Regions from separate parts of the Roseixanthobacter liquoris genome, predicted to be linked through region 1. Evidence: predicted binding sites of a transcription regulator. Region 1 holds the regulator's gene; each other region holds the start of a gene.
What was found. Region 1 encodes PhoB, which activates phosphate uptake and scavenging genes when phosphate is short. Its sites were predicted from a motif close to TGTCATNNANCTGTCAT; they were not measured.

Region 1 (7,895 bases):
TTCCCGCGCTTCAGCATTTCGGCCTGGAATTCCTCTGGTCGTCCGCCTGGAACCCGGTGACCGAGAATTTCGGCGCCCTGGTGATGATCTACGGCACGATCTTCAGCGCCGTGATCGCGGTCATCGTCGCCCTGCCGCTTTCGTTCGGCATCGCCTTCTTCCTCACCGAGATCGCCCCGCAGCCCCTGAAGCGCCCGATCGGCGTCGCGGTGCAGCTGCTCGCGGCGGTGCCCTCGATCATCTACGGCATGTGGGGCTTCTTCGTGATCGTCCCGCTGGTGGCCGCCTATGTGCAGCCGCCGCTGATCGAATGGCTCGGCCCCCTGCCGGTCATCGGCGCCCTGTTCATGGGGCCGCCGCTCGGCTCGGGCATGCTCACCGCCGGCGTGATCCTGGCCGTGATGATCATCCCCTTCATCACCGCCATGTTCGTCGAGACGCTGGAATCCGTGCCTCCGATGCTCAAGGAATCCGCCTACGGCGTCGGCGGCACCACCTTCGAGGTCTATAAGAACGTCTCGGTGCCCTACGGCAAGACCGCCATGGTCGGCGCCGTGATGCTGGGCCTCGGGCGCGCGCTCGGCGAGACCATGGCCGTCACCTTCGTGATCGGCAATGCGACCCGCCTCTCGGCCTCCCTGTTCGCGCCCGGCGCGACCATCGCCTCCACCATCGCGAACGAGTTCCCCGAAGCGTCGATCGGCTCGCTGAAGCTGACCTCGCTGCTTCAGCTGGGCTTCATCCTGTTCGTGATCTCGTTCATCGTCCTTGCCCTGTCCCGTGCGCTCGTGCGCTCGCGGCTTGATTGATCCGGGAGGCAAACGTCATGGCATCCCTCGCAGCACGCCGCGCCAAGGACTATACGGTCAAGGTCGTCTCCACGGGGTTCGCGGTGTTCGCGATCTTCCTGCTGGCCTGGATCCTGTGGACCCTGATTTCCCGGGGTCTTCCGGCCCTCAACCTCAATGTGTTCACCAAGGTGACGGCGCCTCCCGGCCAGGGCGGCGGCCTGCTGAATGCCATCGTCGGATCGCTGATCCAGATCGGCATCGCGCTGGCCATCGGCGGTCCCATCGGCCTGTTCGCCGGCACCTTCCTTGCCGAGAACGGCAAGGGCACGAAGATCGGCTCCGCCGCCCGCTTCGTGAACGACATCCTGCTCTCGGCGCCTTCGATCCTGGTCGGCCTGTTCATCTACCAGTTCCTGGTGGTGCCGTTCGGCGGCTTCTCCGGCTGGGCGGGTGCCATCGCGCTGGCGATCCTGGTCATTCCCGTGATCGTGCGGACCACCGAGGACATGCTGAACCTGGTTCCGGTGGGCCTGCGCGAAGCGGCGTTCGCGCTCGGGGCGCCGCAATGGAAAGTGGTCATCATGATCACCTGGCGGGCGGCGCGCGCCGGCATCGTCACCGGCATCCTGCTGGCGATCGCGCGCGCGGCCGGTGAAACGGCGCCGCTGCTGTTCACCTCGCTCGGCAATAATTCCTGGTCGACCGATCTCAGCAAGCCCATGGCCAGCTTGCCAATCGCGATCTATCAATATGCCGGAAGCCCGTTCGACGACTGGGTGTCGCTGGCCTGGGCCGGTGCCCTGCTCATCACCGTGGGCGTTCTGGTTCTGAACGTCGTGTCCCGCCTGGTGCTGGCACGCACGCACTGAGCCGGCACCCTGAGATCACCGCCCAGAGGGCGCCCAAGATCACCGCCCGGGCCGGCAGCAGGCCGGCCCACCGGGCGACCAGAGACCGAATGAGGCTGACATGAACTCTGCAGTGGATCCGACCTTCAATATCTCCTCTTCCGTCTCGGCCAAGCCCGATGCGGTCCAGGCGCCGACCAAGATCAAGGTGGAGAAGCTCGATTTCTATTACGGGCAGAACCACGCGCTGAAGAACATCAATTTCGAGATCCCCGAGAAGCGCGTGACCGCGATGATCGGGCCCTCGGGCTGCGGCAAGTCCACCTTGCTGCGCGTGTTCAACCGCATGTACGACCTTTATCCCGGCCAGCGCGCCGAGGGCGGCGTCATGTTCGACGGCGTGAACATCGTCGGCAAGGAGCTGGACCCCACCGTCGTGCGCACGCGCATCGGCATGGTGTTCCAGAAGCCCACGCCGTTCCCCATGTCGATCTATGACAACATCGCCTTCGGCGTGCGCCTGCACGAGAACCTCAACAAGGCGAAGATGGACGAGCGGGTGGAAAGCTGCCTGCGCAAGGCCGCCATCTGGGAAGAAACCAAGGACCGCCTGCACACCTCGGCGCTCGGCATGTCCGGCGGCCAGCAGCAGCGCCTGTGCATCGCCCGCACCATTGCCGTGCAGCCGGAAGTGATCCTGCTGGACGAGCCGACCTCCGCGCTCGACCCGATCTCCACCTCGAAGATCGAGGACCTGATCGACGAGCTGAAGCAGGATTTCACGATCGTCATCGTGACCCACAACATGCAGCAGGCGGCGCGCTGCGCCGATATCACCGCCTTCTTCTACCTGGGTGAGCTGGTCGAGGTCGCGCCGTCCGACGTGATCTTCACCAACCCCAAGCAGATCAAGACCCGCGATTACATCACCGGCCGCTTCGGCTGACCGAGCAAGGATCTGCCAGATGTCCGACCATACCGTCTCGGCCTTCGACGCCGAGCTGAAGGAGATCGGCCGCAAGGTCGTCGAAATGGGTGGCCAGTCGGAGCGCATGGTGGCTGACGCCGTCAATGCCCTGATCCGCCGCGACACCGCTTCCGCCCAGCGGGTGATCCTGCTCGATGCGAGCGTCGATCACCTCCAGCGGGAGATCGAGGAAAAGGCCATCATCTGCATCGCCAAGCGCCAGCCGGTGGCCAGCGACCTGCGCGATGTGGTGGCCTCGATCCGCATCGCCTCCGACCTGGAGCGCATCGGCGACCTCGCGAAGAACGTGGGCAAGCGCGTCCTCGCCATCGAGGGGGAATATCACCCCCAGAAGCTGGTGCGCGGCGTCGAGCACATGTCCGACCTGGTGCTGGAGCAGCTCAAGGAAGTGCTGGACGCCTACGCCAGCCGCGACCAGGCGAAGGCCGTGGACGTGTGGGTGCGCGACAGCGGCATCGACACCATGTACACGTCCCTGTTCCGCGAGCTCCTCACCTATATGATGGAAGATCCGCGCAACATCTCGGTGTGCACGCATCTTCTGTTCTGCGCCAAGAATATCGAGCGCATCGGCGACCACGCGACCAATATCGCGGAAACCATCTATTACATGGTTTCGGGACAGATGTTGTCCGAAGAGCGCCCGAAGGCGGATGTCTCCAGCGAGACGACCGTCGCTTTCCCGGGGCATAGCCTTCAGGGGTAAAATCCGTGCCTGCGCGTATCTTGATTATCGAGGACGAGGAACCGCTGACCCTTCTGCTCCGCTACAATCTGGAGTCGGAAGGCTATTTCGTCGAGAGCGTCGGACGGGGCGATGAGGGCGAGACCCGGTTGCGCGAAAGCGTGCCGGACCTCGTCATCCTCGACTGGATGCTGCCCGGATTGTCGGGCATCGAACTGTGCCGCCGCCTGCGCACGCGCCCGGAAACCGAGCGGCTGCCGGTGATCATGCTCACCGCCCGCGGCGACGAGACGGAACGCGTGCGCGGCCTCGCCACCGGGGCCGACGATTATGTCGTCAAGCCCTTCTCCGTTCCCGAGCTTCTGGCGCGGGTGCGGGCGCTGCTGCGGCGGGCGAAGCCGGAGCATGTGGCGACCCTGCTGCGGGCCGGCGATATCGAGCTGGACCGGGAGACCCACCGGGTCCACCGGTCGGGGCGCGAGGTCCATCTCGGGCCGACGGAATTCCGCCTGCTGGAATTCCTGATGCAGAGCCCCGGACGGGTGTTCTCCCGCGAGCAATTGCTCGACGGCGTCTGGGGACAGGACGTCTATATCGACGAGCGCACGGTGGACGTGCATGTGGGCCGCCTGCGCAAGGCGATCAACCGGGGCCGGCAGTCCGATCCGATCCGCACCGTGCGCGGCGCCGGCTATTCCTTCAACGAGATGTTCGCCCGCGTGCATTGAGCGCCAGGGGCCAGACGCGGCGGGCGCCGGCAGGTCGATCCCTGTCGCGCTCGCACCCCCGGCAAGCCGCCGGATGCTCTGCGGCGCACATCGCCAAGATCATTATTTCGCGAAAAGTGATGGCGCGCAGGCGCCGGCCCACAGGCGGGGGGCAAGGCGCAAATCCTGGCCCGGCCGATGCGCCTGGCCGGCTGTCCGTTTCGTATGATGCGATCTTCGCGCAAATCGGGTCGCTGCGGCTGGTCGCCCATCGCGGCACGCCATCTCGCGCGGCGGGCAGGGCCCCTTTGGCGTTTCAGCAGGGCCCAGCCGGTCGCTGGCAGACCCTAAAATGGCTTCGACGCCCGGGCGAGCGGCGCGCCCTTCTCGAAAGACCCGCTCCGGGAACGCCTTCCCCGATTGGGCCGAGGCCCACGCCGGTCGTTCCCCGCCTCGCATGCCCGGCGATCTGCTCCGGGGTCCTTCCTTGCATGTGCCGGCAAACGCTTGCGCCGGCACATGTCGTTCCCGGTGCGCGCCGCTCAGATGCGGGCGACGCGACGGTCCCGGCGGCGATCCTGCGTGGGCTGGTAGGCCATCCGCGCATGGGTCGTGCAATAAGGCATGCCGGTGAGGCTGCGCCCGCCGCAGAAATAGAAGCTTTCCGTGCCCGGCTCACCGATCGGCCAGCGGCAGGTGCCCTCGGTGAGGTTCATGATGGTGCAGCGCTGGCCCATGGCGACCACATTGCCGGCGGAGGCCGGGCGCGGCGCGGGCTCGGGCGCCACGAAGGCTTCCAGCGCGGGGGCGAGCGCGGTGTTGCCGATGGTCTGCGGCTGAGGCGCGGGCTTGTGTGCGGGCGCTTCCGGCCGCGCCTTGCGCGGGCGAGCCGCGGGAACCGTTGATTTCGCACGGCCGGAGAGGCCGAGGCGGTGCACTTTTCCGATCACCGCATTGCGGGTGATGCCGCCCAGCTCGCCGGCGATCTGGCTTGCGGAAAGCCCTTCGCCCCAGAGCTTCTTCAAGAGTTCGACGCGCTCGTCGTTCCAGCTCATCGCTCTCCTCCTTCGACTCTTCTCCCGCACCCAGGCGCGCCATTGCACGCGGGTTCGCAGGGCCCAACGTCACTTGGGGAACAGGCCTGCACGACATGTCGTGGTCGGCCACGAGCAAACTACAATATGCACGCACCCGCGCACAGAGTCGGAATGCATTCCCGCGCCGTTGTCCCCAAGTCGTTACAATCAGGTTAACGGCTGCGCTCTGTTGACCTCACGCGCGCGATCATTAGAATCCCTTTTTGTCGGGCCGCCCCGCGAGGGCGGCCTTTGGCGTTTCTGATGTCCGGCGAGACGCTGTGCGTTTCGCCCCACCCCAAGAGGAGGGGTTCCGTGATCACCCCCGTTCTGCCGACCTACGCGCGCATCGACCTCGTTTTTGAAAGGGGAGAGGGCTGCTGGCTCGTCACGACGGACGGGCGACGTTTTCTCGATTTCACCGCCGGCATTGCGGTCAACATCCTCGGGCACGCCCATCCCTATCTGGTCTCGGCCCTGACCGAGCAGGCGGGAAAGCTCTGGCACACCTCGAACCTGTTCCGCATCGTCGGTGGCGAGCGCCTGGCCGAGCGGCTGAAGGCCGTGACCTTCGCCGATACCATGTTCTTCACCAATTCCGGTGCGGAAGCGCTGGAGTGCGCCATCAAGATGGCGCGCCGCTACCAATATGTGATCGGCGCTGAGGCGAAGAACCGCATCATCGCGTTCGAGGGCGCGTTCCACGGGCGCACGCTCGCGACCATCGCCGCCGGCGGCAATGCCAAGTATCTGGAAGGCTTCGGCCCCAACATGCCGGGCTTCGACCATGTGCCGTTCGGCGATATCGCGGCGGTGAAGGCCGCCATCGGGCCGGAGACCGGGGCGATCCTGGTGGAGCCGATCCAGGGCGAAGGCGGCGTGCGCGTGCCGCCGGCGGATTTCCTGCCCCAGCTGCGGGCGCTCTGCGACGAGCATGGCCTGCTGCTGATCCTGGACGAGGTGCAGTGCGGGGTCGGGCGCAGCGGCACCCTGTTCGCCTACCAGACCTCCGGCATCCTGCCCGACATCATGGCGGTGGCGAAGGGCATCGGCGGCGGCTTCCCCATGGGGGCGTGCCTCGCCACGGAGAATGCCGCCCGCGGCATGACGCTCGGCACCCACGGCTCCACCTATGGCGGCAATCCGCTCGCCATGGCGGTGGGCAATGCGGTGCTGGACGTGGTGCTGGCGGACGGTTTCCTCGACCGGGTGCAGGCGGTCTCCGCGCTGCTCGTGCGCACCCTGAACGAGATCAAGGACCGTCATCCCGCGGTCATCGCCGAGGTGCGAGGTGAAGGGCTCCTGCTTGGCGTGAGGGCGCAGGGCCCCGCCGCCGAGCTGGTGCTCGCCCTGCGCGACGAGGGCCTGCTGGCCCCCGGCGCCGGAGACAATGTGGTTCGACTTCTGCCGCCTCTCATCCTCAGCGAGGAGGAGATCGCCATTGCCGCCGAGAAAATCGAGGCCGCCTGCCTGCGGATCGAGAACGGCCTTGCACTGGCGTCGGCGAAGGGAGCCGCCGAATGAAGGACAATGGCGTGCGTCATTTTCTCGATCTGTCCGACATCCCCGCGGTGGAGCTGCGGCGGGTGCTCGAATTGTCGAAGGATCTCAAGGCCAAGCGCAAGGCCGGCACGGCGGAGCGGCCGCTTGCCGGCAAGTCTCTTGCGATGGTGTTCGACAAGCCGTCCACGCGCACCCGCGTGTCGTTCGATCTGGCCATGCGCCAGCTCGGCGGCGACACGGTGATGCTCACCGGCGCGGAAATGCAGCTCGGGCGCGGCGAGACCATCGCCGATACCGCCCGCGTCCTGTCGCGCTATGTGGACGCCATCATGATCCGCATCCTCAGCCATGAGGACCTGGTGGAACTGGCGACCCATGCCACCGTGCCGGTCATCAACGGGCTGACCCGGGTCTCCCATCCCTGCCAGGTGATGGCCGACGTGATGACCTTCGAGGAGCACAAGGGCCGCATTGCCGGGCGAAAGGTGGCCTGGACCGGGGACGCGAACAATGTGCTCGCCTCCTGGATCCATGCCGCCCATAGCTTCGATTTCGAGCTGAACGTGGCCACCCCGAAGGAATTGTCGCCGCGCCAGGCGCTGAAGGACTTCGTCAAGAAGACCAAGGCCCGGGTGAAGTTCACCCGCGATCCCGAAGCGGCGGCGGAGGGGGCGGACTGCATCGTCACCGATACCTGGGTCTCCATGGGCGACAAGGAGGCGGAGCGGCGCCACAATCTCCTGAAGCCCTATCAGGTGAACCGCGCCCTGATGGCGCGCGCGGCGCCGGACGCCATCTTCATGCATTGCCTGCCCGCCCATCGCGGGGAGGAAGTGACCAATGAGGTGATGGACGGCCCGCAATCGGTGGTGTTCGACGAGGCCGAGAACCGCCTGCATGCCCAGAAGGGCATTCTGGCCTGGTGCTTCGACACGCCCGCAGCCTGAGTCGCGGTGCCGGGGGAGGGGAAAGCCCTTCTCCCCCGGCCGGGCGCGCGCGGCGCCCGAGAACATCCAAGCGGCGGCGGTCGAAGGCCCGGCCCCTGGCCGGGCGGTGGGAATGAGGGACCATGACCAAGGACACACATCCCGAACCGCGCCTGGAAGCGCCCGACAATTCGGTGCTTCCGTTCCAGGTGGACGCGCTCGATATTCGCGGCCGCGTGGTGCGCGTCGGATCCATGCTCGACGCGGTGCTGGTGCATCACGATTATCCCGATGCGGTGAAGCGCGTGGTCGGCGAGGCCGTGGCCCTGACGGTGCTGCTGGGCTCCTCGTTGAAATTCGAGGGCCGCTTC
Region 2 (7,895 bases), 960 kb from region 1:
CAGGGCCTCGTCACCAGCCGCAACCCCAAGGACATTCCCGATTTCAACGCCAAGATGATCGAGGAATTCGCCGAGGGCAAACACGGCGGCCAGCGCGCGGCGTGACGATGCCTGCCGGATCCCGGCGGGGTCCGGTCCGCGACGCATCATCCCCCGGCCGAAGCCGGGGGATGGGGTTCAGTCGCTGGCGAGAATGTGGTTGCGCACCAGCGGATAGACCTGGCCGGCCCATTTGCGCCCGCTGAACACGCCGTAATGCCCCACGCCCGCCTGCATATGATGGCGCTTGCGGTGGGGCCGCAGGCCCGAGCAGATATCCTGCGCCGCCATGGTCTGGCCGATGGAGCAGATATCGTCCCGCTCGCCTTCCACGGTCAGCAGCGCCGTACGGCGGATCGCCTTGAAGTCGATGGGATTGCCGCGATAGGTCAATTCGCCCTTCGGCAGAAGGTAATCCTGGAACACGTACTTCACCGTCTCCAGGTAGAATTCCGAGGCGAGGTCCAGCACCGCGAAATATTCATCGTAGAAATGCTTGGTGGTCTCGGCCTTTTCCAGCTCCCCGGCGGCGAGGTTCTCGTACAGCTCCATGTGCGCCTTCACATGGCGATTGAGATTCATGCTGACGAAGGCGGTCAACTGGATGAAGCCGGGATAGACCTTGCGGCCCGCGCCCTTGAAGCCCATCGGCACCGTGGCGATGAGATTCTTCTCGAACCAGGAAATGGGCTTGGAGGTGGCGAGCTCGTTCACCTTGGTGGGGTTCACGCGGCAGTCGATGGGGCCGGCCATGAGCGTCATGGAGCGCGGATAGGCGGGGTTGCCCTCCTGCGCCATCACGGCGGCGGCCACCAGCACCTGCACGCACGGCTGGCAGACGCCGAGGATGTGGCAGCCCGGCCCCATGAATTCCAGGAACTTGATGACGTGCTCGACATAATCGTCGAAACCGAAGGCACCGTGCTCCAGGCTCACGTCGCGGGCATTGTGCCAGTCGGTGATATAGACGTCGTGGTCGGGCAGCAGGGTCTTCACCGTGCCCACGAGCAGCGTGGCGAAATGGCCGGAGAGCGGCGCCACCACCAGCACCCGCGGTTGCGGCACCGCGGTGTCCTTCTTGAAATGCAGCAAGGTGCCGAACGGCAGCACATGGGCCGGCTCCTCGGTGACTTCCACTTCCTGGTTGCCGACCATGGTGCTGGAGATGCCGAACGGCAGGCGCGCGTGGCTGAGCCCGGCGCGCTCCACCATCTCGAACGCGGCCGAGAGATGGCGCATGCCGGTGCGCATGCCTTCGGTGCTGAACAGGGAGAGGAAGGAATTGTCGAGCGCGCGCCGGGCCATATGGGCCCCGAAGCGCAAGGGGTCCATCAGGTCGGACTGGGTCTGGTAAGCGAGGTACATCATGATGCCCTTCGCTGCCGGCAAGAGGGGAGCTGGGTCCTGGAAGACAGGTTCTTTTTCATCGCGTTTGGACGCCTTTTACCCGCTGGATACCCGCTGAGCGGGCCACGCCGACACCCGGGCCGGCCCGCAATTCGACCTGTCCGAAAGAGCTAAGGCTTTGGCGCAATTTCTGTTCTACACTTCCCTACGCGCTCGATCGGATGTACTTCTAGAAAGGATATTGGAGCGGGGGGTGGTGCATTGCAACACACAACCGCTAAGATTGCTCCAGATGCCTTCGAGCCAGCGGTGACGTTCATGAGCGCCCTCACCATTTCCAGCAAGAATTACTCCTCCTGGTCGCTGCGCGGCTGGCTGCTGTGCAAGATGGCGGGCCTCGCCTTCGAGGAAGAGCGGGTGCCGGTGGACGATCCGGACGCGAAGGCCGAACTGCTGCTGCTCTCCCCCTCCTTCCTCGTGCCGCGCCTGGTGCACGAGGGCGTGACCGTGTGGGATACGCTGGCCATCGCCTCCTATCTCAACGAAGTCTTCCCGCAAGCCCAGCTGCTGCCCGCCGACCGCGCGGCACGGGCACACTGCCTTTCCATCTCCGGCGAGATGCATTCCGGCTTCGCCAACATGCGCTCGGCCCTGCCGATGAACATGAAGGCCCATTTCCCGGGCTTCAAGGTGTGGGCCGGCGCCCAGGCGGACATCGAGCGCATCCTGGCCATCTGGCGCGGCTGCTTCGCCGCCCATGGGGGGCCGTATCTGATGGGCCCGAGCATCACGCTCGCGGACGCCATGTATGCGCCGGTGTGCTCGCGCTTCTCCACCTATGACGTCGCCCTCGACGCCGCCTGCGCCGCCTATCGCGACCGCATGATGGCCCATCCCTTCATGCAGGAATGGATCGCCGGGGCGAAGAGCGAGCCGGAAGAGCTGGAAGAGCTGGACGTCGAATTTTAGGGCCCACATCGCTCGCCCACCTTCAGGTCGCCGGCCGCAGATAGGCGAGCAGGCGCTGGGCATAGGCCGGCAGCACGTCTTCGCGCCGCACCGCGATCACCAGCGTGCGGCGCGCCCAGGGCTCGTCCAGCGGCACGAAGGCGAGCGCGTGGCTCTCGCGCAATTGCTGCGCCACCGCCGCCGGGATCACCGCGAGCCCCACATGGGCCTCGATGTGCGGCCCCACCATGGTGGCGACGGCGGCAAACCCGTTCACTCGCACCCGGTATTTCAGCGCCCCGCCGGCGCGGACCGCATTGCGGTCGACCAGGCTTTGCAGGCCGTTGCCCTCCGGCAGGCCGACGAACGGCTCGTCCAGCAGGTCGGCGATGCGCAGGCGCGCGCGGTCGCACAGGGGATGGCCGCGCGGCAGGGCGACGACCAGATGATCCTCCCGATAGCGCGTGAGATGCAGCCCCGTGGTATCGGCGGCGTCCGAGGTGATGCCGAGATGGATCAGGCCCTCGGCGAGCGCCTGGGCGATCTGCCAGCTCGGCCGCTCCTCCAGGTCCATGTCGATGTTGGGATTGGCGGCGAGGAAACGGGCGAGTTCCGCGGAGAGGCCGTGGCCGAAGGCGGCGGTGTTGCACCACAGGCGCACATGGCCCTTCAATCCCTTGCCATAGCCCGCGAGTTCGCCGCGCATGCGCTCGCTCTGCGCCAGCATCAGGCGGGCGTGATGCACCAGCGCTTCGCCGGCCGGGGTGACGGCGACGCCGGCGCGGCCGCGCTCCAGCAGCGCCGTGCCGATCTCCGCCTCCATGTCTCGGATGCGCGCGCTCACCGAGGCCAGCGCCAGATGGGCGCGGGCGGCCCCGGCGGTGAGGCTGCCGGCCTCCACCACATTCAGGAACAGCCGCAGGTCCGAGAGATCAAAGCGCATAAGCGAAGCTTATCCTTCGGAGGATCCGAAGGCTAGAAGCGGAAGTTCCACATTGCCGGCGCGGGAGGGAAGCCGCATGTTCGCGCCCATGTCCGACTGGTCCCTCCTCACCCTCCTCTTCATCGCCTTCGCGCTGGTGCTCGCCGGCGTGGTCAAGGGCGTCATCGCCATGGGGCTGCCGACCATCGGCGTCGGCCTGCTGAGCATCGTCATGCCGCCCTCCCACGCGGCGGCGATGATCATCGTTCCGGCGACCGTGACCAATGTGCTGCAATTGTTCAGCGGCCCGCGCATCCTGCCCAATGCGAAGCGGTTCTGGGCGCTGCTGCTGACCCTCATGACCGGCACGCTGGTGGGAGGCTATTGGCTGGGCGGGCTGAGTTCCCACTGGGCGCCGCCGCTGTTGGGGCTGACCTTGTTCATCTATGGCGTCCTGGGCCTGCGGGCGATCCACTTCCACACGCCGACCGCGTGGGAAGGATGGCTCTCGCCCATCATCGGCCTCGCCTCGGGCTTCCTCACCGGCACGACGGGCGTCACCGTCATGCCCTCCGCGCCCTATCTGCAATCGCTCGCGCTGGAGCGGGAGGACCTGATCCAGGCGCTCGGCCTCACCTTCACGGTGGCGAACTTCACCCTCGCCTTCGCCCTCACCGGCGGGGACGCCCCGCTTGCCGACCCGCATGCGGTGATGCTGTCGCTGATCGCCCTGGTGCCGGCGCTGATCGGCATGGAGATGGGGCGGCGCATGCGCCTCTCCTTCTCGCCGGCGACCTTCAAGACCTGTTTCTTCGCCGGCCTGCTCGGCCTCGGCGCCTTCATGCTGGCGCGCGGCGTCCTCGCCTGAGCGGCGCCGGCGGCGCAAACGAAAATCCCCGGCCGAGGGCCGGGGATGTCGCGTTTCGGGAGCGCGGGAACCGGCTCAGTCGTCGGTGCGATGCACGTCGTGGATGACGATGGCCTTGCTCTTGTCCGGCTTCACCAGCCATTGCGGATGGCGCAGGGTCTTCACCGTATCCTCGAAGCCCGACGCCCAATGGTCGCGCATGGAGGTGCCGGAGAATTCGTAATCCTTGAAGTCGCGCTCGTAATCCTTCTCCTGATAGATCAGGTGGCAGATATTGACCGCGCCGGACCGCTCGTAATCGGCGATCACCTGGAGGTCTTCCTCGGTGCGCAGCTGCTCGGGAATGCGCAGCACCGCTTCCGCATGCTTGGAGCGCAGCAATTGCACCCGGCGGAACAGGTCCGTGGTGTAGCGCGTGCGGCTGGAATAGCCGATGTCCTTCTGGCGCTCGATCACCTGGAACATGTCGCGGGGCAGTTCGCCGCGCGCGCTGAACAGGTCCACCTGGAACACCAGCGCGCCGGGATGGTCCGGCTGGTCCAGCAGCCATTGCAGCGGGGTGTTCGAGACCACGCCGCCATCCCAGTAATATTCGCCGTCGATGCGCACCGAGGGGAAGGCCGGCGGCAGGGCGCCGGAGGCCATCACATGCTCGGGGCCGATGCGGTGGGTGGTGTTGTCGAAATAGACGAAGTTGCCGGTGCGCACATTGGTGGCGCCCACCGAGAAGCGCTTCTGCTTGCTGTTGATGAGATCGAAATCCACCAGCTTCAGCAGGGTCTCGCGCAGCGGCGTGGTGTCGTAGAGGCTGGTCGCGCCCTCGGCGCCGGTGGGCAGCAGCCAGGCATTGGGCCAGCGCGGCTTGAAGAAGCCCGGCTGCCCCAGGTTGATGGTCACATAGGAACTCATCTGGTTGCGCAGGGCCCGGAACACGTCGCCGTCGGGGGTGAACGGCCAGATCTTGCGGCCGGAGACCGTCTCCCAGAATTCCCGCAGGCGGGGAATGCGGTTTTCCGGGGTATTGCCGGCGATGATCGCGGAATTGATGGCGCCGATGGACACGCCGGAGATCCAGTTGGGCTCGGCCCCCGCGATCGACAGGGCCTCATAGACGCCCGCCTGATAGGCGCCGAGCGCGCCGCCGCCCTGGAACACCAGGGCGATACGATCGTAATCCCTGACGATATCGCTGATGTCGTTGGGATTTTCACAGATCCGCGTGCGCATGTCGGTCGTTCCCCATCCAGCTTGGCGGCCAGCGGCCCGTTCAGCGCGCGAGGGGTGGGTTTCCAAGCCACCCCTCGCCGGGCCATGCCGTCGGTTCGAAGAAGGCAGAATCAGGCGCCGGAGCGCAAGCGCCGTGGGGCGGCAAGCGCTCCGGGCCGGATCATTTCGGCTCGGTCATGTAGTCGTACACCACTTCGCCCATGCCGAGGGTCAGGTCGGCGCGCAGGTGCAGGGCCGAGACCACTTCGAGCACCGGCAGCTTGGCCACGTCCGCCATCACGTGCGGATAGAGGCCGAGCGCGGCCGGGCCGGTCCAGCATTCCTTGAGCTGGATGTCTTCCAGATAGTAACGCACCAGCTCGCAGATGCGCGGGGTGGCGTCCACATGGGGGATGATCTTGATCAGGAAGCTCGGGGTCTTCAGGGCGGCGAGCACCGCGTCCTTGTCGGCCTGCTTGTGCTTGTAGCCCATGGTGGCTTCCACGCACAGGGTCTTGCCATAGTGCAGGCGGCCGACCAGGACGTCCTTCTCCACTTCCATCTTGGGGTGGGCGTATTTCTTGGGGAAGCCCCAGAGTTCGCGGCCGCCGGCGATCGGCGCTTCGTCGTCCAGATACATGGAATGGACGTAGCCGCCTTCCACGCCGTTGAACTTCACGGGGATCACCTGTCCGGTCTCGGTATAGTCGCCGAAGCCGGTGGAATCGGGCATGCGGATGAATTCATACTTCACCAGCGGCTCGTAAACTTCGAGCGGCTCCGGCACGACGCGGCGCAGCGCCTCGATGTCGGTGCGGTAGGTGATGATCATGAACTCGCGGTCGAAGAAGCGGTAGGGTCCCGGCGGATAGGCGGGATTCGTCAAGGGCATGGAGTAGGCGTTGCGGCGAACGTCCTCGATCTTCATGGAGCATCTCCGACCGGCTTGGTGCATCTCGCGCCTGCGAGATGACGCTGACGTTAGCCGATAGCCTTTCGACGTGACAGCCCCGCGACGATCACAACCAGCCAGGGGCCGGCGCCGGGTTTGAGGTGCGGCGCCCACGCCGCGGACCGCCGCATCCCGCCCGCCCACGCAGGGCCTAAAATTCCAGCAGGCCGGCGCTGCCGCTTTCCGTGCCGAAGGCGACCGCGCCGCCGTCCTTGCGCCAGGCGATGGCCGAGACGGCGGAGGCGTCGGGCGCCCGCAGCAGGATTTCCGCGCCGTCGGTCAGGCGCACCATCAGCACCATGCCGTCGTCATAGCCGGCGGCCATCACCGGGTCCTTGGGGTGGCAGGAAACCAGGGTCACGCGCCCGCCATTGGCCGAGGGCGCCTGCATGGAGGGCTGCTTGCCGATGGGACCATCCTTGGTGGCGAACGGCCACAGCACCACTTCGGTGGAGCCGGAGGAGGCGAGCCACTTGCCGTCATGGGTGAATTCGAAGCTTTTCACCCGCGCCGGATAGCCGGTCATGCGCATGTGGGCGCCGTCCGCCAGGCGCCAGCCGTGCAACGCGGGTTCCTGCATGGTGGTGATGATGAAGCGCCCGTCCGGCGAATAGGTGACGCCGAGATGGGAGCCCTTCCATTCCAGCACCTCGGGCTTTGCGTCGGCGGCGTTGGGATACCAGAGGCTCACCCCGCCATAATGCGCCACCGCCACCCGCAGACCCTTGGGCGCGAAGGCGAGGCCCCCCACGGTGGACGGCGCCGCGAAGCTGCGCGCCTCGCCCTTCGCCGGCACCATATGGGCGGTCTTGCCGGCGGAATAGGCGACCGCACCGTCCGGCCCCAGCGCGATCCGGTCGATCCAGCGACCCTTCTGGGTGGCGATGGTCCTCGCTTCCCCGGTGGCAAGCACCTCCATCGCCTTGCCATCGTCTCCGCCGGTGACGAGGCGCTGCCCGTCGCCGGCGGCGCACAGCACCACGCCGTCGTGCAGCGCGAGCGTGCTGTCCGTCGCCGGGAAGAGCGCGGTGCCGCTCTCGGCGATGAAGACGCAAGTGCCGCGAAGGAAGGCGACGGAGGCGGTCGCCCCGTCGAGGGCGAAGGTGCGCACCTTGTCGGTGAGCGAAGACGGCGTGGACGGCATCGAGGGCGACATTCCATGAAGGCGGGTCGGATGCCGTCTTCATAAGCCAAGGCCGCGGGCTTGTAACGCCATCGGGCCGCGCGGAGGGCGCGGCGCTGGATTTCCCCGCGCTTTGATGGCCTAAGGGGCGATGTTCCCGGTCTGCCGCGCCATGTTCGACACCGCTTTGCCCATCGACGCCGTTCTTCCCGCCCTCACCGCGACGCTGCGCGCGCGGGCGAGCGCCGTGCTGGTCGCGCCGCCGGGCGCGGGCAAGACCACGCGCGTGCCCCTGGCGCTGATGGACGAGCCCTGGGTCGCGGGCCGGCGCATCCTGGTGCTGGAGCCGCGCCGCCTCGCGGCCCGCGCCGCCGCCCACCGCATGGCGCAGACCCACGGCGAGCGCGTGGGGGATCGGGTCGGCTACCGCGTGCGCCTGCGCTCGGAAGTGTCCCGCCGCACCCAGATCGAGGTGATCACCGAAGGCGTG
Region 3 (7,895 bases), 470 kb from region 1:
ACAACCCTCTACAACCGCTTCGTGCGCTGGCGGGCCGCCGGGGTCTGGGACCGGCTGTTGGAAGCGGTCTCGAAAGCCTATGACGGCGACATCGTGATGATCGACAGCTCCTGCGTCCGGGTGCACCAGCACGGCGCCGCGATCAAAAAGGGGGCGAAGGCGGCACCGACGATCGTTGCATGGGACGCTCCCGGGGTGGCCTGACCACCAAAATCCACGCGTTGGTCGATGCTGAAGGCAGGCCCATCCATCTTGCTCTGACCGCCGGACAGGCGGGCGATGCACCGGCGGGGCGCGAGCTGCTGGCCCGGCTTGCTCCAGGCGGCATCCTTCTCGCCGACAAAGCTTACGACACCGACGCCATCCGCGCCGAGACGGCGCAACGCGGCACGTTCGCCAATGTCCCGCCACGCGTCATCCGCAAGCGCACCTTCGCCTTCTGCCCGTGGCTCTACCGGCAGAGAAACCAGATCGAGCGCTTCTTCAATCGGATCAAGCAGATGCGCGGCCTCGCCACGCGCTACGACAGGCGACCCGACAACTTCCTCGCAGCCCTCAAGCTCGCAGCCGTCCGCATCTGGATCAATGCGTTATGAGTCCGCCACCTAGCGCGGCCGGCCGGTCTTGCGATGAGCAAGCCGTCCCGCCTGTATGCGCTCGGTCCCAATCACCATGCGCGCGACGCGGTCCTGCTCCGGCAAATGGAACGTAACGGCAGCGTTCAACCTTGGCCTGTCCTGCGCTAACATGCCGGAGACCTGCGCCGTCAGCAGTCCGGGGGAGCAAGCGGAAACGACGTGTCTTTCGTGGCGATGAAGCAGAATCAGGCCATTGCCCCGCCGGCGCCGCCGGGCGAGCCGGCGGAGCCTTCGCCGCTCGCGCCCCTGCACTTCAGCACGGCCGACATGCCGCCGGCGGAGCAATTCGACGGCTGGCGCGATTTCATCGCATCCACCGTGGACCTCTCGCTCCTGGCCGCGCCCGCCGAGGGGTTCGCCGCCGACCAGACGGTCTGGGATCTCGGCCGCTTCGCCCTGACCTCGGCGCGCATGCCCGGCGCGGGCTATCAGCGCAGCTGGCGCCATCTCGGCAAGGACCCGATCGACCATTGGTGCCTCGTGCTCTACGAAAGCGAAAGTCCCGGCCGCCGCGCGCCGCTGGGGTTTCGCTCGCTGGCGCGGCCGTTCGTCGGCGCGGGCGCCGACCGGCGGGTGCTGAGCCTGTTCATCCCGCGCGACCTGTTCGCCGGCAATAGCGCGGCGCTGGATGCCGCGCCGCCGGACATTCCCGACACCGGGCTCGGCGGGCTGCTCGCGGATTACCTGCTGAGCCTGGAAAAGCAGCTGCCCCGCCTGAGCGCGGCCGATCTGCCCGCCGTCGCCGAGGCGACGCGCACCCTGCTCGCGGCCTGCCTCGCGCCGGGCGCGGATGCGCTGGCCGAGGCCCAGGCGCCGCTGCTGCGCACGACGCTGGAGCGGGCCCGGCGGGTGATCCAAGCCAATCTCAAGTCCCCCGCCCTGACGCCCGCCGGCCTCTGCCGCGAGCTCGGCATTTCCCGGTCGCGCCTGTACCGCCTGTTCGAGGATCTCGGCGGCGTCACGCGCTACATCCAGCGCCAGCGCCTGCTGGCGGCGCTGGCCGCCCTGTCCGATCCGGCCGATGGGCGCGCCATCGGGCAGATCGCGGAGCTGTTCGGCTTCGCCGATGCCTCCGGCTTCAGCCGGGCGTTTCGCGGCGAATTCGGCTTCAGCCCGAGCGATGCCCGCAGCGCCGCGCTCGCCGGACTGCCCCGCGCACCCACGCCGGCGCATCGCCCGCGCCAGGGCGGGATGCGCGACCTGGAAACCATCCTGCGCGGGCTCCAGGCGTGAGGCTTGCGCGCGGGGATGCGCGGCGGCCCATTTCGTCCGATATTGTCATGGAAACGTAACGGTAACCGATCAAGCGTTGTGCCGGAATTGGCGCATGGCGCGCTCGAGGAGGCACATATGGCATCTCGCATCCTGCCGGCGGCGCTGGTTGCCGCCGCACTGGCCTTCGCCGGCCCCGCATCCGCGCAGACCGAGATTCAATGGTGGCACGCCATGTCCGGCGCGCTCGGGGAAAAGCTGGAGAAGATCGCTGGCGATTTCAACGCCTCGCAGGGCGAGTACAAGATCGTTCCGGTGTTCAAGGGCTCCTATCCCGAGACCATGACCGGCGCGATCGCCGCCTTCCGCGCGCGGCAGCATCCCGCCATCGTGCAGGTGTTCGAGGTGGGAACCGCGACCCTGATGGCCGCCAAGGGCGCGGTCTATCCGGTCTACAAGCTGATGGCGGACGCGAACGAGCCGTTCGACCCCAAGGCCTATCTCCCCTCGGTCACCGGCTATTATTCCGACACGGCGGGCAACATGCTCTCCCTGCCGTTCAATTCCTCGACCGTGATCCTCTATTACAACAAGGATCTGTTCGCGAAGGCCGGGCTCGACCCCAACACCCCGCCCAAGACCTGGCCGGAGGTGGAGGCGGATGCCAAGACGCTCCAGGCCGCGGGGGTGCCGTGCGGCTTCACCACTCAATGGCCGTCCTGGGTGAATGTCGAGAATTTCTCCGCCTGGCACAATATTCCCATCGGCACGAAGCAGAACGGCATGGGCGGGCTCGACACCGTGCTGGAGATCGCCAATCCGCTGGTGGAGAGGCATTGGACCGCGCTGGCCATGTGGCAGGGCGCCAAGATCTATGATTACGGCGGACGCCAGTCGAAGGCCGATCCGAAATTCTTCTCCGGCGAATGCGCCATGTCCATCGGCTCGTCGGCGGCGCGGGCGGGCATTCTCGCCAATGCGAAATTCGATCTCGGCTATGGCATGCAGCCCTATTGGCCCGACGTGCAGGGCGCGCCGCAGAATTCCATCATCGGCGGCGCCTCGCTCTGGGTGCTGAACGGGCGGCCGAAGGAGGAATATCGCGGGGTCGCGAAATTCTTCTCCTATCTCTCGCGCGCCGACGTGCAGGCCTGGTGGCACCAGCAGACCGGCTATCTGCCGATCACCCAGGCGGCCTACGACCTGTCGAAAAGCCAGGGCTTCTACGAGAAGAACCCGGGCACCGACATTTCCATCCTCCAGATGACGCTGAACCCGCCCACGGAGAATTCCAAGGGGCTGCGCTTCGGCTCGTTCGTGCAGATCCGCGACGTGATCGAGGAGGAACTGGAAGCGACCCTCGCGGGCAAGAAGACGCCGAAGGAGGCGCTCGCCGCCGCCCAGGCGCGCGGCAACGAGATGCTGCGGGCGTTCGAGAAGGCCAACCAATAGGGGCGGGGCGGGCCGGCGCGGTCGCTGCAACCGGGAGCCGGCCGGCTCCGCCGCGCTGGCCCGACGGACCCTGGGACCAAGCCACATTCGGCGCCGGCATGGATCGTCGAGGCGCCGACGGCAGGTGCACGCGATTGTCGTTCCTCGACGGGGCGTCATCTTTCGCGCGTCATGGCCCGGCCTGGCCATCCCCGCCGCCGGCCGCGCGGATCTTGAAAAGCTGGCGCCAGCGGTACCGCGTGGAGGCACGGGACGGGCCCGTGCGCGACGATGCTCTGCCCCGACGGCATCACGTCTGACCGTCTATGGGGCCTATCCCGCCTGGGGATAGAGCGGGGCGAGGCGCGCGCCTCGGCGCTTGCGGGTGGAGCGGGCGCGCGCGGCGCATTCCGCGGTCACGGCGGAAAGGCAGGCGGCGCCGCTCCAGCGCCCCTGGCCGGCGCCCGAGAACCCGCCCCCGTAAAGATGCTGGCGCAGATCCTCCGCCGCCTTGGCCATGGCCGGCGTGCGGAAGGCGTGCGCGGCGAGTGCCTGCGTGCCCGCTTCGCCGGCGCGGGCCGGGACCGGCGTGCCCTCGGCCCGCGTCCAGGCGAGCAGGGCGGCATGGGCGGCCACCGCGTCGTCGGCCTTGCAGGCGGCGCGCAGATCCTCCAGCGCGGACCCGGCGCCGGCGGGAGCGCGGCCGCGCCTGCCATATGCCGGGCCCCTGGCGCGAGATGGCGCGCGCACGTCCCGAGGCCGGCGGCGGCGCAGCACCAGCGCCGTCAGACCCAGCACCAGCGCGACCACGGCAAGCGTGGCGGCGGCGCGCAGGCTCATCAATTCCCCGAGCCAGGCGCGCAGCTCTCCGAGCCAGGAGGGCAGCACGAGCGGCGTTTCGGCCGTCTCCAGCGGCGCCTGGGGCGCGGGGATCGGCGCGGCCGGCTGCGCCTGAAGCTGAGGGGCGGGGGAGCGGGCCGGCTCGACGGCGGCGACGGCGAAGGTCTCCGCCGGCAGATGGGCGGTTTCCTGGGTCTTGGTGTCGGTGTTCCACCAGCCCACGTCCAGGCCCGGCAGCGTGATGGCGCCGTCGCGCGTCGGCACCACCGAAATGGTCTTGGTCAGCACCGCGCCCGGCTTGCCGTTGATCAGCGCCTGGTCGGAGCGGCTTGATTCCTCGTATTGGCGCACGCCGTCGGCGTCCGCGATCGGCAGGGGCGGCAATTGATTGGGGGTGGCGCCCACCGCTTCCAGGGTGAGGGTGCGCGTCAGCGTCTCGCCCACCTTGGCCTGGGCGAGCGGCGGGTTCCAGGTGCTGGAGAGCGTGACCCCCTGGGCCGGCAGGAACCAGCCCACCGCGTCCGCCGGGCGCGCCTTGACCTCGATGCTCACGGGCGCCGAATGCAGCGTCACCTCGCGGCCGAGATTGGGATCCGCGCCGGCCAGGGGCACGGCGGCGTTGCGCCCGAGCAGGCGCGCCATTTCCGAGGGCAGGCCCCCGCCGGTAAAGCCGGGCAATTGCGCCTCCAGCGTGATCGGCCCGATCTCGATGGTGCCGCTGCGCTGGGGGCGCATGATGTAGCCTTGCTCGATCACCCGGTAGCGCTGGCGGCCCACCACCTTGCCGAACACGCGCTGTTCGCCGACCTTGGTGAAGGTGGCGCCCACCGCTTCCGGCGGCGTCAGGCGGCCGCCCAGCAGGTTTCCGGCGGTGTAGATGCGCACCGCCACGGGCATTTCGCCCTGCACATAGGGCGCGGGGCCCATGGGCTCCACCTGCACGAACAGCGGGCGCGCCTCGGCCGGATCCACGGCGGAGGCGGCATCCACCGACAGGCGGATCGGTGCCGTGCTCTGGCCGGCGAGGGCGAGCGCGGGCACGGTGACCGCGCCCGGACGCTTGGGCGCCAGCGTCAGGATCCATTCATTGACCTGGGTGCGTCGGCCGTTGACCAGTTCCACCCGGCTCGCCCGGTTGCGGTCCAGGATGTCGAAATCGCGCGCCAGCGGCGCGAGATCCGGCGGCTGGGTGCCGTCGCCGCCGATCAGCGAGATGACCAGTTCGAAGCTTTCGCCGACCGACATGGTGGTGCGGTCCACGCGCGCCGTGGGGCCGGCGGCGAACGCGGGCGCGGCGGCGCCGGCCAGCGCCGCCAGCACGAAAGCCAGCGCGAAAGCGCGCGCGAGGGCTCGCAGGGGCGCGGGGCGGCACAGGGCGCGGAGCAGGGGAGGGGGCGCTGTCATCTCTCAGTTCTGCGGCGGGTCGACGACGCCCGCGCCCCCATAATGGCTGCGGATGCGGGCGCGCAAAAGGCCGGTGGGATCGTCGGGCACCAGGCGCAGGGTCTGTGCGCGATTCTGGTCCTCCTCGGTCAAGGGCTTCGGCGCGCCCGGCTGCTGCGGCGGCTGGGGCGGCTCGGGCTGCTGCGGAGGCGGCTCGGGCGGCTTCTGCTCGGGCGGCTTCTGTTCCGGGGGCTTCTGCTCCGGGGGATTGGGCTTCGGCGGTTCAGATTTGGGCGGCTCGGGCTTCTGCGGCTCGGGCTTCTGTGGCTCGGGTTTCTGCGGCTCCGGCTTGGGCGGGGCCTTCGGCGGCTCCGGCTTGGGCGGCTCGGGCTTGGGCTCGGGTTTCTGCGGCGTGCCCTTCGGGTCCGGCGCGGGCGGCGGCTGATCGGGCTTCTTGTCGTCGCCTGGCTTCTGCGGCTTGTCCTTGTTCTCGTCCTTGCCGGGCTCGTCCTTCGGCTTCTGGTCGTTGCCGGATTTCGGATCGGGCTTGTCCTGGTCCTTCTTGTCCTGGTCCTTCTTCTGCTGGTCCTTCTTGCGCTGATCCAGCAGCTTCTGAACCAGATCCCGATTGAACAGGGCATCGGCGCGGATCGGGTCGTCCTGGCCCGGATGGGCGGCGAGCGCCGCGTCATAGGCCTTGAGCGCTTCTTCCAGCTTGCCGGCGCGGGCGAGCGCGTTGCCGCGATTGTAATCCCCGTCCGGCACCGTGGCGTAGGCGGCGGCCGCCTCCTCGAACGCACCGGCCTTATAAAGCGCGCTCGCCTGCCATTGCGGGTTTTCGAAGCTGCGCGCGGCGGCGCCGTAGTCCGCGCGGGCGAACGCGTCGGCGCCCTGCTGGTCGGGGGTGCGCCAAAGGCCGGTCCATGCCTGAGATGGGCCCGCTTCGGGACCGGGACGGCGGCCGGCGCCCTGCGGGTCCTGAGCCTGCGGGTTCTGCGGCTGCGCGCTTTGCCCATCCAGCCCGCGCAGGTCCAAGGTTTGCGCGGGGGCGCCTTGCGGGCCTGCGCCTTGCTGGCCTGTTCCTTGGGCCAGGGCATCGCGCGGGGCCAGCGCGCCGGCGAGCGCCGCCATCAGCAGCACCGCGATCCAGCCGCGGCGGAACGCCAGCGGCGCCAGCGCCAGCACGCCCAGCAGAAGCCAGGGGCCCATGTCCAGCCATTGGTCGGCGGACAGCCCGCTGTCCTGGAGCACCGTATCCAGCGGCGCAGCCGAGCCGGAGGCCTTGGCGAGAACCGTGTCCAGGTCGTTATCGCCGACGGTCATGGCGGAGAAGCTGCCGCGCCCGGCGGCGGCGATCTCCCGCAGGCCCGCTTCGTCCATGCGGGTGGTGAGCACCGTGCCGTCCCGCGCCCGCAGCACGCCGCCGTCGAAGGCCAGGAGCGGGCTCCCCGCCTGCGTCCCGACGCCGATGACATTGACCCGGTAGCCGGCCTGCGCGGCGGCCTTCGCGGCGGCCACCGTTGCCGCCGAATCATCGCCCGCCCCGTCGCTGATCAGCACGATGCGGCCCGCCGGGGCACCGGCATCGCGCAGCAGCGTGGCGGCGCGGCCGATCGCGAGATCCGGCCGGTCCGCGAGCACCGGCATCAGCTCGGTGGAGAGTTCCGGCAGCATCTGCGCGACGATGCGCGCATCCTCGGTCAAGGGCGCGGCGACGAAGGGCGCGTCGGCATAGATCACCAGTCCCACCTGTCCGCCGCGCATGCGGGCGAGGATGTCGTCCACCTTGTGCCGCGCCGCGCCGAGCCGCGAGGGGCTCTGGTCGGCGGCATTCATGGATTGGGCGAGGCTCAGCACGATCACGGTGGGGTCGAGCCGGTCGAGCGCCGGCGTGGGCAGCTTCTCCCAGGCCGGCCCGGCCATGGCGAGCGCGGCGAGCACCCAGCCGAGCAGCAGCGCCAGCGCCGGCCAGCGGCGCGCCCGGGCGGTTTCCTGAACGCTGAGATGGCGCAGCAGATGGGCATCCACCAGATGGCGCCACGGGCTGCCCCCCGCGCCGATCCGATGGAACGCGAGCGCGGCGAGCAGCAGCGCCGGCACGATCGCCAGAAGCCAGCCCGGCCGCAGGAAATGAAAGGTCGCCGGCCCGAAGAAGGCGAACAGATCGTGCAAGGTCTGCGACGCCGGCGTCATGGCCGCCCCCCGGCGCCGGAGGTCGCCTCGCCCGATGCCGCCCCGCCCGATGTCGCCGCGCGCGGCGCGCTGGCGCCGCGGCCACGGGCGAGGGCCGGCGCCAGGAGGATGGCGGCGAGGAGCAGGCTCAGCACCAGGGCGACGCCGAGCGGCCAGTGGAACAGCGCGACCGTGGGCGCGAGAAAAAGCGGCTCGCCC
Region 4 (7,895 bases), 2.3 Mb from region 1:
AAACGATGTTGAGCATCTCAGGATGCATGACGATCTCGCCCTCGTACCGGTTGCCCGGATAAAGGTCGTGCATGCGATTGAAGCACCGCAGCAATGTGCTCTTGCCGCAGCCGGACGCACCGATCAGCGCCGTCACCCGGCCTTCGAGGATCGGCAGCTCGACCTCCTTGAGCGCCTGGAACGTACCGTAGAAGAAATTGAGCTTCTTCACCTCGGCCCGCAGGGGCGCCGCGGCTTCTGCCCTCTCAGCGATGAAATTCATATTGGAGACCATGATGTCCATAGCGTTCCCCGGAGCCGGCGAAGAGGTCAACGCATGCCCCTGCGGATCTTGTAGCGGAGCCAGATCGCGAGTCCGTTCATTGTGAGCGTCATGACGAGCAGGATGAGGCCCGTGGCGGCGGCGTTGACGTGAAAGGCGGCCTGCGGGCGCGAAACCCAGTTGAACATCTGGATCGGCATGACCGTGAACGGCGAATTCAGCCAATCGAAATTGACGAACGGAAAGGTGCCGTGCACCGGCGAGGGCGGCAGGAAGGCGATGAAGGTCAACGCCCCGATGGTGATGACCGGGGCGGTCTCGCCGATGGCCCGCGACATGCCGACGATTGCGCCAGTGAGAATACCGGGCCGCGCCGCCGGCAGTATGTAGCCGCTCACGGTCTGCCACTTGTCCGCGCCCAGCCCGTAGGCCGCCTCGCGGATCTCCAGCGGGATGGACCGCACTGCCTCCCGCGTCGATACGATGATGATCGGCAGGATCAGAAGCGCGAGCGTCATCCCCGCCACCAGGACGGTCTGCCCCAGACCGAACGTCTGCACGAACAGGCCGAGGGCCAGGAGGCCGTAAATGATCGAGGGCACGCCCGCGAGATTGGTGACGTTGATCTCGATCAGATAGGTCAGGGCGTTCCTTGGAGCATATTCCTCAAGATAGAGGCCAGCGGCGACACCGAGCGGCACCGCGAGCGCCGTGGTCACGATCATCACAAGGGTGGTTCCGACCCAGGCGGAGAGGATGCCGGCTTCGGCCGGTCGCCGGGACGGAAAGCTGGTGAGGAAGTCAAAATCGATGCGTCCAAGTCCGTCGACCATGAAATCGACGATGAGTGACAGGAGCACGATCATCGAAAGCACGAGGACGCCCAGCCCCAGGAGCGCAAAGTTCCTGTCGGAGCGGTGCGCGTGCTCGACGATCTCGGCGTCAGTGCGCCGTGAGGTGATGCGACTGGCTGTTGGCTGGGCTGCGGCTTTCATCAGTACACTTCGCGGAATTTTTGCCGCAGCCAGAACGCGACGATGTTGAAGACGAAGGTGATGAGAAAGAGCGTCAGCCCGGCGGCAAAGACGGTCAGATAGGCAATGGAATCGTGCGGCACGTCGCCGAGGCTGATCTGCACGATGTAGGCAGTGATGGTCGCTGCGCCTTCGAGCGGATTGAGGGCGATCTTGGCCTGCTGGCCGGCGGCGATGGCCACCACCATGGTTTCGCCGACAGCCCGTGACATGCCGAGAATGTAGGCTGCGGTCACGCCGGACAACGCGCCGGGTATCACGACCCGGGTGGCGGTCTGAAGGCGGGTGAAGCCGAGCGCGTAGGCGCCCTCGCGCAGCACATTTGGCACCGCCCGCATGGCGTCCTCGCTCACCGAGACGATGTAGGGCAGGATCATGACGCCCATGACGATGCCGGGCACGAGCAGGTTGAAGCCCGCAAGTCCCGGTATGAATGCCTGGAACAGGGGCGTCAGCAGAAGCAGCGCGAAATAGCCGAATGCGACCGTCGGCACGCCGGCGATCAGTTCGAGAAAGGGCTTGATCGCCTCCCGCAATCCCGGCTGGGCGAACTCGCTGAGATAGATGGCGAGGATCGTTCCGGCGGGGATCGCCACGAGCAGTGCGATCAACGAGGTCATGAATGTTCCCGACACCAGCGTCATGATGCCGAAATGCTTGTCTTGGAATACCGGCGTCCATTGGGTGTCGGTCAGGAAGTCGATCAGCGAGACTTGCGCGAAGAATTTGAGGCTTTCGCTCAGCAACACATAGACGATGCCGGCCGTCACCAGCACGGATAGCCCCGCGCAGCCGAACAGCACAACCCGCATCGTGCGGTCGACCAGACGCCGCCGCGCGAGAAAGGACACGGAAACCTTCAAGCGGGGCAGCCCACTGGCGCTCGTTGAATTCGCTACACTCACGTCCCGTTTCCTATTCAAGGCACGAAGGGGGCGCCTTGCGCCCCCTTCGTTTCGCGTTTGCTTCAGTAGACGAGCTTTTCCTTGATCAGGTCTTCAACGGACACGCCGACCTTAGAGCCGGTGAAGCCGGTACCGATCTCGCGCTTCTTGAAGCGGTCCTGGAAGGTGGCGAGCGCGGCTTCCGGAAGCGGCACGTAGCCGACTTCGCTCACCAGTTCGTTCGCGTTCTTCTTGTCGAGATAGAAATCGACGAACTTGGCAACGGCCGGCTTGGTCTCGGTCGATTTCTTATTGACGTAGATGAAGATCGGACGGGAGAGAGGCTGGTACTTCCCAGTCCGGGCGTTGTCGACACTGGGCTCAACTGCCGGAGCGGCGTCGTTCACTTTGATCTTCACGGCCTTTAGCTTGCCGGCGTTCTCCTCGTAATAGGCAAGGCCGAAGAAACCGAGCGCATTCTGGTCGCCGGCCACGCCCTGCACCAGGACGTTGTCGTCTTCGGATGCGGTGAAGTCGCCGCGGCTCGAATGCTCCTTGCCGACGATCGCCGCGGTGAAATAGTCGTAAGTTCCGGAATCGACGCCTGCGCCATAGAGGGCGAGCGGCTTATCGGGGAAGCTGTCGCGGACCTGCTTCCAGTTGGTGATCTTGCCCTGGGCTTCCGGTTCCCAGATCTTCTTCAGCTCGGCCACGGTCATTTCCCCGGCCCAGCTATTGGAGGGGTGGACGATGACCGTGAGCGCGTCGAGCGCCACCGGCAGCTCGATATATTCGATACCGGCCTCCTTGCAGGCCTTCTGCTCTGCCGCCGTGATCGGCCGCGAGGCATCGGCGATATCGATCTCACCGCGGCAGAATTTCTTGAAGCCGCCACCGGTGCCCGAAATACCAACCGTCACCTTGATGTCCTTGTTGGCCTTCTGGAACTCCTCGGCCATGGCTTCCGTCACCGGAAAGACGGTCGAGGAGCCATCCACCTGGACCACGGTCTGGGCGGCTGCGCGGTCCATAGCCGCGCCGGACGCCAGCAGCGCGAGAGCGCCGGCAAGAGTGATGATCTTCATGAGAATCCCGTCTCCCTGAATGATGCCGGGCTCAGTCAGCCCGGTTCTGACACCGCGCTTGTCCTAGGCAGCCTATCTAACAATTTTGTGACAATGCAATGCATCTACAGTCTAACGACCGATTCTCGCAACGTTATATCTAAATAAAATCAGTCTACATACCAATCATATCCATGTATATCGTATGTTTATATGTGCTTATCTCATATCCGCACTGATGCCAATCCAGCATATGTGTTTTCTTCCACACATCGTGTCGCCGATATCGAGGCGGTGTAACGTCTGAGAGATATTTTTATACATCGATTGAGTTTCGGACACTCCCGCCGCGCTAGCGACGGGGACGCCGAAAACACATCAATCATTCTACGATATGTCGGCTATACTCGACATAAAGAAATGATAAATTTTCTTCTGGGCTCCGGCGCCGGGCTGGCGTCACACCGGTGTCACGAAGCGCAACTATCGACATGTCGAGACTTCCGGACATATATGATCGTCCAGATTAACGCGTGCCAATGAATGGCGGGCGAACCAATCAAGGGAGCGAGTCGTGAAACGCCTTTCCACCCTCATCGCCGCGGTAGCCGTCGCCGGCCTATCGTGGACCGCCCCGGCCGCGCACGCGGAAGAAGTGCGGGGCGCCGGGTCCACCTTCGCCTATCCGATCATCTGGAAAATGGGCGGAGGCGTTCCGGCCGACCGGAAACATCGTCGGTTATCAGTCGATCGGATCCTCGGGCGGGATCAACCGCGTCAAGGACGGCGTGGTCGATTTCGGGGCGACGGACAGGCCGCTGAAACCCGAGGAGCTCGATCGGCTCGGTCTTGGCCAGTTCCCAATCGTGTTCGGAGGCGTGGTTCCCGTCCTCAATGTGGAGGGTATCGGCCCAGGCCAGATGCGCTTCACCGGCGCCCTGCTCGCGGGCATCTATCTTGGCAAGATCACCAATTGGTCCGATCCCGCCATCAAGGCGCTCAATCCGGACCTGCCGCTGCCGGACGCCAAGATCGCCGTCATCGAGCGCAGCGACGGATCCGGCACGACCTTCAACTGGGTATCCTATCTGGCCAAGGCCAGCCCGGAGTGGAAGGCGACGGTGGGCGAGGGCTCCTCGGTCGCGTGGCCCACCGGGACCGGCGCACGCGGAAACGAAGGCGTCGCGACCGCAGTCAGGCAGGTCAAGAACTCGATTGGTTATGTCGAATTCACCTATGTGGTCCAGGCCAAGCTTACCTACGGCCTGGTGCAAAACCGCGCCGGCAATTTCATCGCCCCGAGCCCGGCCTCGTTCCAGGCGGCAGCCCTGAGCTTCGATTGGACCAATGCCAAGGATTTCTACGTCGTCATCAATGATTCGGCTGTGGCGGATGCCTACCCTATCGCCGCGACTACCTTTGTTCTGATGTACAAGGAGCCGAAGGTTCCCCCGAGCAGCCGGACTGCACTTGAATTCTTCCGTTTTGCCCTTGGTGACGGCAAGAAATACGCTTCGGAGCTGGGCTACGTTCCATTGCCGGATGCGCTGGTGGCCCAGATCAAGGAATACTGGTCCAGGCAGATCAAGAGCGGAACCTGAGACGCAATCAGGAACACTTCAACCCATCCCACCACACTGGCGAGGCATGATGGACGAGCCAAGGCTTTCTTCGGAGGACGTGATCCGGATTTTCGATGCGTTGGCGCAGGCGACCCGCTTCGAAACTTATCGTCTTCTGCTTCGCTACACGCCTTACGGGCTGCCGGCGGGCGACATCGCCCGCCTGCTGGCCGTGCCGCACAACACCATGTCGACCCACCTGTCGCACCTGGAACGGGCCGAACTCGTGAGCGCGCGCCGTGAGGGGCGCTCGATCATCTATGCCGCGAACACAGCACGGACCGCGCATGTCCTGTCGCGGCTGATGGCGGAGATGGGCGGCGGCGGGCCACGGCTTATTGCGGATCCGGCCTTTCCGCAACTGCGGCCCGCGGCAGCGGACGAGCGACATTACAATGTGCTGTTGGTGTGTTCCGGCAATTCAGCCCGCTCCGTCATCGCCGAGGCGGTGTTGAACCGCGAGGGCCGGGGGCGCTTCCACGCCTTCTCCGCCGGGAGCCGGCCGAGCAAGACGCCGCATCCGATGGCACTCAATCTGCTGACATCGCTCGGCTATGACGTGGGTGAACTGCGCTCGAAGAGCTGGAGCGAATTCGGGGCGGCGGATGCGCCACCGATGGATTTCGTCATCACGGTCTGCGACGCCGCCGCCGGCGAAGCGTGCCCGAGCTGGCCGGGGCATCCCCTGCAAGCCCACTGGGGGCTTCCAGACCCCGCTCTGGTCGACGGCACCGAGGCTGAGCAGCGCGCGGCCTTCCTGGAGACCTACCGGCGCCTTACCGCACGGCTCACTGCCTTCGTGAACCTGCCGATCGACAAGCTCGACCTTGCCACGCTGAAGGCGCGTCTCGCCGGCATCGGCGAGATGGAAGGTGCGACGGAACTGACACTCAATGGACAGGCCGCGGCTTAAGGAGACGGACATGAGCGAGGAGAGATTGTTCAACGTGCTGTTCCTGTGCACTGGGAACTCGGCGCGTTCGATCATGGGCGAATGCATCCTGAACCGGCTCGGCCTGGATCGCTTTAAGGCCTATTCGGCGGGCAGCCATCCGAAGGGCGCTGTGCACCCGGAGACATTGAAGCTGCTGACGGGTCTTCACTATGACGTCAGCGGTTTGCGCTCCAAGAGCTGGACTGAGTTCGCACAGCCCGGCGCGCCCGCGCTCGATTTCGTCTTCACCGTCTGTGACGACGCCGCGCAGGAGACCTGCCCGGTATGGCCAGGACAGCCGATGACAGCGCATTGGGGAATTCCCGATCCGGCAGCCGTCACCGGCTCGCCGGCGGAGATCGCGCTCGCCTTCGCCGATGCCTACCGTATGCTGAACAACCGCATCTCGATCTTCATCGCGCTGCCATTCCGTTCGTTGGACCGGCTTGCTCTTCAGAAGCGCCTGGACGCCATCGGCAAGGCGGGGAGTGCGGGTTCGCCCGCATCGGCGGCCTGATGTCGACCGAGGCCCTCTCCTTGTCCCGCCGCCTGTTCTCCGAAGCGCTCGGCACCGGCATTCTCGTCGCGACTGTGGTCGGTTCGGGCATCATGGCCGAACGGCTGGCGGGCGGAAACGTCGCCATTGCACTTCTCGGCAACACGATCCCGACCGGCGCGATCCTGGTAGTGCTCATCACTATTCTCGGGCCGGTATCGGGCGCGCACTTCAACCCCGCGGTCAGCCTAGTCTTCGCCGCCCGTCGCGAAATGCCTTGGAGCGAGGTTGCGCCTTACATCATCGCGCAGTGCATCGGTGGCATCGCCGGCACAGTGGTCGCCCATCTGATGTTCGATCTGGCTCCGTTGATGATCGGGATCAAACCGCGGACTGGTCCCTCGCAATGGTTCGCCGAAGCCGTCGCCACCTTTGCCCTGGTGCTGACCATCCTCGGCGGCGTGCGCCATGCCAAGGCGGCCATCCCCTGGCTCGTCGGCCTCGTCATCACAGCGGCCTATTGGTTCACGGCTTCCACCAGCTTCGCCAATCCTGCTGTAACGCTCGCCCGCGCTTTCACAACGACATTTGCCGGCATCGCCATTGGCGACGTGCCTGGTTTCATTGTGGCGCAGCTTGTTGGCGCTGCGCTCGGTGCGCTCGCGAGCGCCATCCTATTCCCGGCGGTCACCGCCTCCTCACCGGTTCGCGCTGCACAGCAGCCTGCCGAATGATCAACAGGATCAGGAATCCGCCGATGACCGTCCGCAACGTTCTCTTCCTGTGCACCCATAATTCGGCCCGGTCGATCCTCGCCGAGGCCATCCTCAACGCAAAGGGCGGCGGACGTTTCCGCGGCTTCTCCGCCGGTAGCACGCCGAAGGACGCCCCCAATCCGGATGGCCTCGCGCTGCTTGCCGAGCGCGGCCATCCGATCGAAGGTTTTTATTCCAAGACCTGGCAGGCGTTCGCGGAGCCCGACGCACCGCAGATGAACATCATCATCACGGTCTGCGACAATGCCGCGGGGGAAGCCTGCCCAGTCTGGCCCGGACACCCGGCGAGTGCCCATTGGGGCATTGCCGATCCTTCCGCCGTTGTCGGCGACGCCGCCACCCGCCGAAGCGCCTTCGAGGCGACCTATGCCCAGCTCGAGGAGCGGATTGAACGGCTCCTCGCGCTCCCCGACGGCTTGGAAGGCAGTGCACTGAAGGCAGCCCTGTCAGAGATCGGTGCGACAGCGAGCGGCGCCACCGACGCTGCCCGCTCCGCCGCTTAATGGACCAGTCGGCATCGTAGTCCCTGCGTCATACGAGCGTCGTACATCACCTTAGGTCATCTGATTGCTGGAGAGCATTCCATGTCGTTCGCCACTTCGCTTGCGCGCGCTGCCCTATTGGGCGCGGCCCTTCTAGTGCCGACCCTCGCCTCTGCCGAGGATTTCAAGCTCGATGCCCGCTACGCTGACGCCAATGGCGACATGGTCGCCGATGCGCCGACTGATCCGTCGCAATGGGTCGATCCGGACACCCTTATCTTCTCCTATACGCCGGTCGAGGATCCGGCTGTCTATGCCAAGGTCTGGGCCGAGTTCATCGA

Region 2: a site for PhoB is predicted at 6,332-6,348, ahead of V5F84_RS03035 (acetoacetate decarboxylase). Genes of this name have one in related genera too.
Region 3: a site for PhoB is predicted at 1,915-1,931, ahead of ugpB (sn-glycerol-3-phosphate ABC transporter substrate-binding protein UgpB). Genes of this name have one in related genera too.
Region 4: a site for PhoB is predicted at 3,702-3,718, ahead of pstS (phosphate ABC transporter substrate-binding protein PstS). Genes of this name have one in related genera too.

What each region holds. Positions count from the first base shown of each region.
Region 1 covers NZ_CM195537.1:1,638,677-1,646,571, forward strand. Annotated here, with positions in the region: gene pstC (phosphate ABC transporter permease subunit PstC) at 1-809, shown strand, start outside; gene pstA (phosphate ABC transporter permease PstA) at 827-1,660, shown strand; gene pstB (phosphate ABC transporter ATP-binding protein PstB) at 1,761-2,585, shown strand; gene phoU (phosphate signaling complex protein PhoU) at 2,605-3,333, shown strand; gene phoB (phosphate regulon transcriptional regulator PhoB) at 3,339-4,040, shown strand; gene V5F84_RS07295 (GcrA family cell cycle regulator) at 4,562-5,074, opposite strand; gene V5F84_RS07300 (aspartate aminotransferase family protein) at 5,411-6,619, shown strand; gene argF (ornithine carbamoyltransferase) at 6,616-7,545, shown strand; gene V5F84_RS07310 (Hsp33 family molecular chaperone) at 7,668-7,895, shown strand, end outside.
Region 2 covers NZ_CM195537.1:683,660-691,554, reverse strand. Annotated here, with positions in the region: gene V5F84_RS03065 (type 1 glutamine amidotransferase domain-containing protein) at 1-105, shown strand, start outside; gene V5F84_RS03060 (polyhydroxyalkanoate depolymerase) at 178-1,407, opposite strand; gene V5F84_RS03055 (glutathione S-transferase family protein) at 1,705-2,355, shown strand; gene V5F84_RS03050 (LysR family transcriptional regulator) at 2,378-3,277, opposite strand; gene V5F84_RS03045 (TSUP family transporter) at 3,354-4,124, shown strand; gene V5F84_RS03040 (patatin-like phospholipase family protein) at 4,200-5,351, opposite strand; gene V5F84_RS03035 (acetoacetate decarboxylase) at 5,512-6,258, opposite strand; gene V5F84_RS03030 (WD40 repeat domain-containing protein) at 6,434-7,426, opposite strand; gene hrpB (ATP-dependent helicase HrpB) at 7,557-7,895, shown strand, end outside.
Region 3 covers NZ_CM195537.1:2,112,581-2,120,475, forward strand. Annotated here, with positions in the region: one part of gene V5F84_RS09285 (IS5 family transposase) at 1-150, shown strand, start outside; one part of gene V5F84_RS09285 (IS5 family transposase) at 153-596, shown strand; gene V5F84_RS09290 (helix-turn-helix domain-containing protein) at 798-1,871, shown strand; gene ugpB (sn-glycerol-3-phosphate ABC transporter substrate-binding protein UgpB) at 1,989-3,302, shown strand; gene V5F84_RS09300 (BatD family protein) at 3,615-5,525, opposite strand; gene V5F84_RS09305 (VWA domain-containing protein) at 5,529-7,697, opposite strand; gene V5F84_RS09310 (vWA domain-containing protein) at 7,694-7,895, opposite strand, start outside.
Region 4 covers NZ_CM195537.1:4,141,040-4,148,934, forward strand. Annotated here, with positions in the region: gene pstB (phosphate ABC transporter ATP-binding protein PstB) at 1-283, opposite strand, end outside; gene pstA (phosphate ABC transporter permease PstA) at 310-1,257, opposite strand; gene pstC (phosphate ABC transporter permease subunit PstC) at 1,257-2,147, opposite strand; gene V5F84_RS18645 (PstS family phosphate ABC transporter substrate-binding protein) at 2,264-3,265, opposite strand; gene pstS (phosphate ABC transporter substrate-binding protein PstS) at 3,994-4,845, shown strand; gene V5F84_RS18655 (arsenate reductase/protein-tyrosine-phosphatase family protein) at 4,892-5,779, shown strand; gene V5F84_RS18660 (arsenate reductase ArsC) at 5,790-6,317, shown strand; gene V5F84_RS18665 (MIP/aquaporin family protein) at 6,317-7,030, shown strand; gene V5F84_RS18670 (arsenate reductase ArsC) at 7,054-7,575, shown strand; gene phnD (phosphate/phosphite/phosphonate ABC transporter substrate-binding protein) at 7,657-7,895, shown strand, end outside.